3 regions of the Acidovorax facilis genome follow, and region 1 is predicted to be linked to each of the others. Evidence: predicted binding sites of a transcription regulator. Region 1 holds the regulator's gene; each other region holds the start of a gene.
What was found. Region 1 encodes FNR, which switches genes on or off when oxygen is low (the NO sensors DNR and NnrR bind a similar motif). Its sites were predicted from a motif close to TTGATNNNNATCAA; they were not measured.
Positions count from the first base shown of each region.

Region 2: a site for FNR is predicted at 2,005-2,018, ahead of ACQ4MJ_RS09775 (universal stress protein). Genes of this name have one in related genera too.
Region 3: a site for FNR is predicted at 1,608-1,621, ahead of clpB (ATP-dependent chaperone ClpB). Genes of this name have one in related genera too.

Region 1 covers NZ_CP192460.1:2,583,047-2,586,319, reverse strand. The annotation lists gene ccoG (cytochrome c oxidase accessory protein CcoG) at 1-675, shown strand, start outside; gene ACQ4MJ_RS11695 (FixH family protein) at 749-1,030, shown strand; gene ACQ4MJ_RS11690 (hypothetical protein) at 1,082-1,375, shown strand; gene fnr (fumarate/nitrate reduction transcriptional regulator Fnr) at 1,444-2,166, opposite strand; gene hemN (oxygen-independent coproporphyrinogen III oxidase) at 2,354-3,273, shown strand, end outside.
Region 2 covers NZ_CP192460.1:2,168,309-2,171,581, forward strand. The annotation lists gene bktB (beta-ketothiolase BktB) at 1-130, shown strand, start outside; gene ACQ4MJ_RS09770 (tripartite tricarboxylate transporter substrate binding protein) at 307-1,290, shown strand; gene ACQ4MJ_RS09775 (universal stress protein) at 1,481-1,918, opposite strand; gene ACQ4MJ_RS09780 (2OG-Fe dioxygenase family protein) at 2,056-2,832, opposite strand; gene ACQ4MJ_RS09785 (hypothetical protein) at 2,970-3,273, opposite strand, start outside.
Region 3 covers NZ_CP192460.1:797,671-800,943, reverse strand. The annotation lists gene clpB (ATP-dependent chaperone ClpB) at 1-1,533, opposite strand, end outside; gene ACQ4MJ_RS03635 (collagen-like protein) at 1,756-2,088, opposite strand; gene ACQ4MJ_RS03630 (IPTL-CTERM sorting domain-containing protein) at 2,389-3,273, opposite strand, start outside.

The sequences.
Region 1 (3,273 bases):
CAGCGTGGGCCGCGTAAGAAGAACATCGACTACAAGGCCCAGGGGTTGGGCGATTGCATTGACTGCTCGCTGTGTGTGCAGGTGTGCCCCGTGGGCATCGATATTCGCAAGGGCTTGCAGTACGAATGCATCGGCTGTGGCCTGTGCGTGGACGCCTGCAATACCGTGATGGACAAGATGCAGTATCCGCGCGGGCTCATCCGGTTTTCTACGCAGAACGGCGTGGCCAAACGGTGGAGTCAGTCGCAGATCCTGCGCCGTGTGCTGCGGCCACGAGTGCTGATATACAGCGCGGTTCTGGTGGCCCTGTGCGTAGGCATGATGGCCAGCCTTGTCACACGCACGCCTTTGAAGGTGGATGTGGTGCGTGATCGGGCGGCGCTGTCGCGCATCGTGGCGGGTGGAAAGCTGGAGAACATCTACCGCCTGCAGATCATGAACGCCACTGAAGGCCCCCAGCGCTATCGCATCAGTGTGCGTGGCCTTGAAGGGCTGGAAGTCGCTTCTGATGCCGAGGTGGACATCGGTGCGGCGGAGTCCCGGTGGGTGGCCGTCCGTCTGCAGATACCGTATGGATCAGCCCCTTCGGGATCACATGCCGTGCAGTTCGATGTGCAAGCCTTGGGCGCGGACGCCCATGTGAGCGAGAAATCCGTGTTTCTGGTGCCGCGATAACGCAGCGAGCGACCCGGTGCAAGACCTTCGCGGGTCTTGCTTTGAGCAAGATAATTTTTGAGGAGTAAGCACCATGCCATCCAGTTCCGCCCTCGGCACTGCCCCTTCTGCCGCTGCACCCTGGTGGAGGTTTGGCCATGTGTGGCTGATCATCGCCGGTCCCGTGATCGTGATCATTGCAGGGTTTGTGACCCTGTGGCTCGCGATATCGCGCCCCGACCCTGTGGTCGCGGAAGATTATTACCGCCAGGGCATCGAGATCAACAAGACACTGGCCACCCCAGAAAAAAGCCTGTTGCCAGCCATGAAGGGCCGCAACCACGCTGCCACCCCGGTCCAGGACCAGCCGCGCTGAACCCACCTGGCCGGGCAGTATGCCTGCACGGCCTTACCAGGAGACAAACCAATGTGGATGCAACGCGTGATGTGGATTGCCTGGCCGGCTTTTTTGATGGCCGGTGTGATGGAAATGCTGGTTTTTGCGATGGTGGATCCGCAAGACCTGCACTGGTTTGGGCAGCCGTTGGCATTGTCACGGCAGGGCGTGTACACGCTGGCCTTTTTTGCGTTCTGGATGATCACGATGGCATCCAGCGCGTTGACCACGCTGCTGGCCATGTCACCGTTTGAACTTAACCGTTGCCCGGTTCCCGAAGGCGAGCGTCCCGATGACTGCCGCAAGACATCATCGTGCCCTTGAGCGGTAGTGCCACCTATTGGCAAAGGTCAATGTGGTAAAGACTGCCAGGATGGCAGACGACAGCAGGTTCAGTGGCAGGCTTGCTGGTTGTTCACGATGCGCTTGAGGGCCTCGGTCTCCAGGATGCGCACATGGCGCTGCTTGACCTCGACAATGCCTTCTTCCACGAACTTGGAGAAGGTGCGGCTCACGGTTTCGAGCTTGAGGCCCAGGTAGCTACCGATCTCTTCGCGGGTCATGCGCAGCACGAGCTCGGACTGCGAGAACCCCCGGGCGTGCAGGCGCTGAACCAGGTTGAGCAGGAACGCGGCCAGGCGCTCCTCAGCGCGCATGCTGCCCAGGAGCAGCATCACGCCATGCTCGCGGACAATCTCGCGGCTCATGATCTTGTGCACATGGTGCTGCAAGGCGGTGACTTCGCGGGACAGCTCTTCGATGCGGTCAAACGGCATGACGCAGACTTCCGCGTCTTCCAGGGCCACTGCATCGCAGGTGTGGTGGTCATTCACGATGCCATCAAGGCCGATGATCTCGCCTGCCATCTGAAAACCCGTGACCTGGTCACGCCCGTCTTCGGTGGCTACACATGTTTTGAAGAAGCCGGTTCGAATGGCATAGAGCGAGGTGAAGGATTCGCCGTTGCGGAAAAGGGTTCCACCGCGTTTGATCTTGCGGCGAACGGCAACGACCTCGTCAATGCGTTGCAGCTGTTCCTCGCTCAGCCCCACCGGCATGCACAGCTCGCGCAGGTTGCAGTTGGAGCAGGCGACTTTGATGGTGAGCGGGTTCATAGGAACAGAGGCTGGGTAAGGTTTGAGCATATCGCCCCATATGCCTAACAGGCTGGGCCTTTGGGTGCGGGTGGGCGACTGATGTGCATCAAATTGTCGCTCTTCGTCCCGGCCCATCACTTGATGCAGGTCAAGGACATGGAGTGCAGCTTACGGCACAGTCGAAGTGTACGCAAGGAATTTGCCCATGACCGCTGTTTCGCCCGAGCTGCTGCGCCGTTTCGACGTGCCAGGGCCCCGTTATACCTCTTACCCAACAGCTGACCGTTTCGTCGAGGCCTTTGGGCAGGACGACTACGCGCTTGCCTTGGAGCAGCGCAGGCTGGGCTCCATGACGAAGGCCTTGCCGCTGTCTTTGTACGTGCACATCCCCTTTTGCGAGTCCCTTTGTTACTACTGCGCATGCAACAAGATCATCACCAAACACCATGATCGGGCAGAGGTGTATTTGCGGTATTTGAGCCGCGAGATTGACTTGCACACAGCACACTGCGGCACGGGGCAGGTGGTGAGTCAGCTTCACCTGGGTGGTGGCACGCCCACTTTTCTATCGGACGAGGGCTTGCGGGAGCTGATGGGCATGCTCAAACGCAGCTTTTCGTTGGCGCCGGGCGGGGAGTATTCGATTGAGGTGGACCCTCGCACCGTCAATGCGGACCGCCTTGCAGTTCTGGCGGAACTGGGGTTCAACCGACTGAGCTTTGGGGTGCAGGATTTCGATCCCGAGGTTCAAAAGGCCGTTCACCGCATACAGCCTGCCGAGCAGGTGTTTTCGCTGGTGGAGTCCGCACGTTCGCTGGGTTTTGAATCCATCAATGTGGATTTGATCTACGGCCTGCCTCGTCAGACGCCAGAGTCGTTTGACCGCACGCTGGCCCAGGTTACGCAGCTGCGGCCTGACCGTATCGCGTTGTACGCGTATGCCCATCTGCCAGAACGTTTCAAGCCTCAGCGCCGTATTGTTTCGGCCGAGTTGCCAGCGGCTGCAGGCAAGGTGTCGATGCTCTCCCGCTCGCTGGACGCCTTCATGGATGCAGGGTACGTGTATGTGGGCATGGACCACTTTGCATTGCCTGAGGATGCATTGGCAGTCGCCAAGCGCCAGGG
Region 2 (3,273 bases), 410 kb from region 1:
TGGCGCCACCGGCGCGCTCATCACCGTGAAGGCCATCCACGAGCTGCAACGCATCCAGGGCCGCTATGCGCTGGTGACGATGTGCATCGGCGGCGGCCAGGGCATTGCAGCGATTTTTGAACGCATCTGACCTGCCTGCGGGTGGGAACACTGCCATCGCCACCCGCGATGCTGCCACCCGCCATTGGCAAGGCGGGCGCCTCCGGTCATCAGCGATCATTGGCGCCCGCTGACCCAGATCAGCCAGGTGGCGTGTGCCCAGCCACCGCCTGCACATTCCATGAACCGACGGAGACAAACCACACCATGATTCGCACCCTGCTTTCCTTCACCGCGATCGCTTTTGCCGTGGGCACCACCGCGCACGCCCAGGCACCCGCACCGGCTGCGGCCTACCCCACCAAGCCCATCCGCCTGATCGTGCCCTTCCCGCCCGGCGGCGGCACCGACATCCTCTCGCGCCTGGTGGCCACCAAGCTCACCGAAGGCGCCAAGTGGACCGTGGTGGCCGACAACAAGGCCGGCGCGGGCGGCACCATCGGCATTGGCGAAGCTGTCAAGGCCGCGCCCACGGGCTATGACCTGGTGATGGGCCAGAAGGACAACCTCGTGATTGGCCCCTGGCTGTACAAAAACCTGCCCTGGGACCCCACCAAGGACCTGACCGCCATCGCCCACGTGGCCTACACGCCCGTGGTCATCGCCACCAGCGTCAACTCCAAGTACAAAACGCTGGCCGACGTGGTGGCCGCCGCCAAGGCCTCGCCCGGCACCATCACCTATGGCTCGCCCGGCAACGGCACGTCCATCCACCTGGCGGGTGACCTGTTCGAGAAGGCCGCAGGCGTCAAGCTGAGCCACATCCCGTACAAAGGATCGAACCCCGCGTTGATGGATGCGCTGGCGGGCAACGTGGACCTGCTGGTCTCGTCCCTGCCCTCGGCCATGGGCCAGATCAAGGCAGGCAAGCTGCGTCCGCTGGCCGTCACGTCGGCCAAGCGCAGCTCGTCGCTGCCCGAAGTGCCTACCGTGGCCGAGTCGGGCTTCAAGGACTTTGATGTGAGCACCTGGTACGGCGTGTTTGCCCCTGCCGGTACGCCCGCAGCCGTGGTGACCACCGTGAACGCCGAAATCAACAAGCTGCTGGCCACGCCCGACATGAAGGCCGCCATCCAGGCCCAGGGCGCCGAGCCCGAAGCCATGTCGCCCGCACAGTTTGGCACCCTGCTCAAGACCGACTACGCCAAGTGGAAGGGCATCGTGGAAGCCTCCGGCGCAAAGATTGAGTGACCCCCTGAGGCGCTTCGCGCCTTCCCCCTGAAGGGGGACGCACCCGGTGGCCTGGCGGAGCCAGATCCACGGGTGCACTGGCGGGGGGCGTGCCTGTTCCGCGAGCTGTGGGAAGCGGATGCGCAGCGTTGTCGAGAACTGCCATGAAAAACGGCCCCGTAAGGAGCCGTTTTTTTATGGAGCAACGCCCTCAGTCGCGCACCACCAGCACGGGGATATGCACCACACCCAGCACGCGCTGCGTGACGCTGCCCAGCACCAGCTTTTCAAGGCCGCGCCGACCGTGGGAACCCATCACGATGAGATCGGCGCCTGTGCTCTCCAGCGCGCGCAGGATGCCGTCGTGCACGGCATGGCCCTCGCCCACCACGGTGGTCACAGCCACACCGGCTTCGGCCATGGCTTTGCGCGTGGCTTCCAGGGCCGCGTTGGCTTCGGAGGTAGCGGCATTGATGTACTGCGCCTGGCCATACGCAAAATCGGCCCCCACGCCCGTGAAGGGATAGGGGTCTACCACGTAGACCGCCGTCACGGCGCTGCCAAAGGTCTTGGCCAGCCCGGCCGCCTTGGACACGGCCAGCATCGAGGTGTTGGAACCATCGACTGGAACCAGAATGTGCTTGAACATGGTGCTTCTCCTTGGGTTGATGGGTGAGTCAAGCTTGTGGCCCGACTTCTTGAACCAGAGTGTGAACCGCCACCATACCCCGCATCTTGATTCGCATCAAATCGGCTGCACACATGCGCTGCTGCAGGCGCTTGTGTTCAGGCTGCCGGGGTCTGCCCCACCACGTCCGCCCCCTGAAAGTTGCCTCGGCGGCAGGTGACCACCAGGGTGTCACGGTACCCGCCTTCGGCCAACGGTTGAATCGGGGTGGACTCGTGGATCATGCGGGCATCGTCCAGCAGCAGCAAAGACCACGGCTCGGTCAGCGTAAAGCGCTGGCCGCTCGGGCCTGCGGCCTCGAACACGCGCGTCTCGCCGCCCTTGACGCCCTCGCGCCCCACCAGGAAGACGGCCACCAGGTCCACGCCATCGCGGTGCGCCCCCTCGGGCGTGGGCCGGCCAATGCCGTCGGTGGTGTCGATGCGGAACTGGTGCGCCTCGATGAACCAGGGCACGGGCGCCTCGGACGGAGCAAACACGGCATCGGACACCCCAGCCAGCGCAGCCAGCAGCTGCTGCCACACCGGCTGGGCCACGGTGGCAACCTCCATGGGCGCAAACCAGCGCTCCATGCCGCCATGCAGCGCGTTGTATTCCACAGGTTGCCAGTGCGCCCGGTGTGGTGCCTGCTGCAGTTGCCCGCCCTGCGCCACAAAACACGCATGGCGGCGGCGCCGGTAGCGGCCACCGTCTTTCAGAAAATCATCGGGCGGCAACGCCGCCCAGTCGCCATTCAGGGCCATCAGCGACGAAAGATCGCAGCCCACCCAGCGGGCCACATCGGCAGGCGACAAAACGGCGTAGCCCGCCTTGCGAAGCTGGCTCGCCACATCGGAGGGAGCCGTGAACGGAGGAGAAAAAGTGACTTGGGCCATAGAAGCCCGAGCTTAACCGCTGGCGCCGCAGGTCTTCTGCGGTGGCTCAAGCAAGATGTGGCAGGGCCTGCCACCTGCGTGGCACCCCGCAGCACTGCGATATCGGCCTTCCCCCTCAGTCGTTAGCCGTTAGCCTATCAATCGCGGTTGCCGTGGCCCTTGCCGTTGCCATGGCCGCGCCCCAGATCATGGTCACGGTCGTGCTTGCCACCGTGGCGGTGGTCGTCGTCCCAGCGGCGGTCATCGCGGCCGTGGGCACGGGGTGGAGGGCCACGGCGTGGTGGTGGCTCCTGCACAAAATACACCGGCTGGTTGCAGGCGTTGTAGCGGCCACAGTGTTTGCCCCAGTTCTTGGCATGGCCGGGCGGCACATACAGGTAGATGGGTGCCCGTGGCACCACCACGGCCGGGCGGTGGATGATGACCGGCTCGGCGTAGATC
Region 3 (3,273 bases), 1.8 Mb from region 1:
CAGCTGCTTTTCCAGCTCGGGCAGCTTGCCGTACTGCAGTTCGGCCACCTTGTTGAAGTCGCCCTTGCGGGTGAACTCCTCGATCTGGAACTTGAGCTTGTCGATGGCCTCGCGCACATGGGCGCTGCCCTGCGCCTGGGCTTTTTCGGACTGCCAGATTTCGTCGTAATCGGCGATTTCCTTTTGCAGCTTGGTGATCTCTTCCTCAATGAGCGCAAAGCGTTTTTGCGAGGACTCATCCTTCTCGCGACGCACCGCTTCGCGCTCGATCTGCAGCTGGATCAGGCGGCGGTCGAGCTTGTCCATGACCTCGGGCTTGGAGTCCATCTCGATCTTGATCTTGGACGCCGCCTCGTCGATGAGGTCAATCGCCTTGTCGGGCAGAAAGCGGTCGGTGATGTAGCGGTGGCTCAGCTCGGCGGCAGCCACGATGGCCGGGTCGGTGATGTCCACGCCATGGTGCACTTCGTACTTTTCCTGCAGGCCGCGCAGGATGGCAATGGTGGCTTCCACCGTGGGCTCGCCCACCAGAATTTTTTGAAAGCGCCGCTCCAGCGCTGCGTCTTTTTCGATGTACTTGCGGTATTCGTCCAGCGTGGTGGCGCCCACGCAATGCAGCTCGCCGCGCGCCAGGGCGGGCTTGAGCATGTTGCCCGCATCCATCGCGCCTTCGCCCTTGCCCGCGCCCACCATGGTGTGCAACTCGTCGATGAAGACGATGGTCTGGCCTTCGTCCTTGGCCAGCTCGTTCAGCACGCTTTTGAGGCGCTCTTCAAACTCGCCGCGGAACTTGGCGCCTGCGAGCAACGCAGCCATGTCGAGCGACAGCACGCGCTTGCCCTTGAGGCTCTCGGGCACCTCGCCCGCCACAATGCGCTGGGCCAGGCCTTCAACGATGGCGGTCTTGCCCACGCCGGGCTCGCCGATGAGCACGGGGTTGTTCTTGGTGCGGCGCTGCAGCACCTGGATGGCGCGGCGGATTTCATCGTCGCGCCCGATCACAGGGTCGAGCTTGCCCATGCGGGCTCGCTCGGTCAGGTCCAAACAGTATTTGGCCAGCGCGCCACGCTGGCCTTCGGCCTCGGCACTGTCCATCTTCTGTCCGCCGCGCACGGCCTCAATCGCAGCCTCCAGGCTCTTGCGCGTGAGGCCGTTGTCCTTGGCGATCTTGGCGGCTTCGCCCTTGCTATCGATCACGGCCAGCAAAAACAGCTCGCTGGCAATGAACTGGTCGCCGCGCTTGATGGCCTCTTTCTCCGTCGCTTGCAGCACGCGGCCCAGCTCGGGGCCGCCCTGCACCTGGTCGTTGCCCTGTACCTGGGGCAGACGCTTGACGGCGGCTTCCGCCGCTGCCAGCAGGCCGGGCACGTTGGCGCCCGCACGCTGCAGCAGCGCCTTGGGTCCGTCGTCCTGCTTGAGCATGGCCACGAGCATGTGCACGGGCTCGATGTAGGCGTGGTCGTTGCCCAGCGCAATGCTCTGTGCATCGCTCAGGGCTTCCTGGAACTTGGTGGTGAATTTGTCGAGACGCATGTGGATGTCCTCCGAATTGCGCTGCACTTGGGGCAAATCTTCCGGAATTTCAAGACGACGCCCCAGCGCAGGCCTTGCGCCAGATCAATCTTCGCCCAGGCGCCCTGATGCCTTGAACCGATTCATTTGATCACCGCCGGCTCAGACCGCCTGCGCCGAGCCCGCAACGCAAAAAAGCGCAGGCGGAATACCGCCTGCGCTTTTTTTAGGGTCTGCGAGAAATTACTTGGCGGGAACGACGATCACGGTATCGCCCTTTTTGCCATCGGCTCCCGTATCGCCCGTGGCACCGGTAGCGCCAGTGGAACCCTTGGCACCGTCATAACCGGGAGCACCCGAGGAACCGGTGGCGCCAGTGGCACCCGTCTCGCCCGCAGGACCGGGTACGGCCACCGTGGCACCGGTCGAGCCGGTTGCGCCCGTGGCGCCAGCAGGGCCGGCCGGGCCCGGGACCACGACCACGGGGGCAGTAGCGGGAGGGGTCACAACCGTTTTCTCGCAAGCGGCAAGACCAAAAGTAACGATAAGTGCAGCGAGCAGCAGGGATTTTTTCATGGGAAGCCTTGTAGGAGATGAAGCGCACGCGATGATGAAACTGTGCGGAGAGTTTCTTTCTGGCTGCAACTGTGGCGTTCAACAGTCACTGCCAGCGGTAGCGCTAATTTATCGATGCCCCCCCTGCCGCCTTGTAGGACGGCCCGACGACTGCTTGTGGTTCCTGGCGATGCCTCACCGCAACCCAGTGAGCCGACGAACTCCTGGTGCAGATGAAACCTTCCATCCGCCCCATTCACAATCACTACAAAATTTATAGCTGCCATCGCTTTACCAATAAGCGCTAGCGGCCAATTTCTTTCAAAATCTTGTTTGAGCCACCGCTCCAACAAACCGCGCAGACGTGCGTCGGCCGCTCCGCAACGCCAGCAACCCCAGCAGCGCGGCCAGCCCACCCAGGCCCCAGGTCGACAGGGTGGGGATGGCCGCCGGGCTGGGCGCCAGCAGCACGGGGACCACCGGGTCGTTGATGGTGCCGTCCTGCGCGCCAAAGCTGTTGTCGCCCCAGCCGCCGTCCGTCACGTCGTAGGTCACGGTGTTGCCGCTGATCTGCAGGTTCACGGGGTCGTAGTAACGGCTGGACAAGGGGCTGTCGGGTGTGGGGCCGTACTTCTTCACCGTGAAGCCCGTGAGGTCTGGAAAGGTCACCGCCACACGCACCGTCTCACCCGGCTGGCAGTTGATGAGCCGCAGGCGGAACGCCCCGTGCGGCAAAGTGGCGCCGGGGTACGGCGCCGGTGCCGCCACCGGGCCGGTGCCCGCCAGGTCCAGCTGGCAACCCGCGCTGCCATCCACCACGCCCACGTTGACCGGCCCCGACCCGGTGTTCGTGGGTGTGGGCAGGGTTTCAAAACGCGCCTGTACAGTGCAAGCGGCCGTCACCGCTGCCGTGGTGTAGGTGCTGCCCGCCAGCGTGCCGCCGCAGCCCGTGACGGCCGCAATGCGGTAGCCCGCAGCGGGCGTGACGGTGAAGGCGCCCGTTTGGCCTTCGGCCACGTTGACGGCCCCAGCCGGATTGATGCTGCCGCCCGCCCCCGCTGTGGCGGTGACCGTGTGCAGGGCGGGTTGACTCCGTTCCACGGTGACGGTGTAGGTGCGCCGGGCCACGCCGTTCTCAGCCACCACGTCCACCTGGATGACATTGGCACCGACCGCAAGCGGCAGCGGCGCAGTCGCCATTCCGCT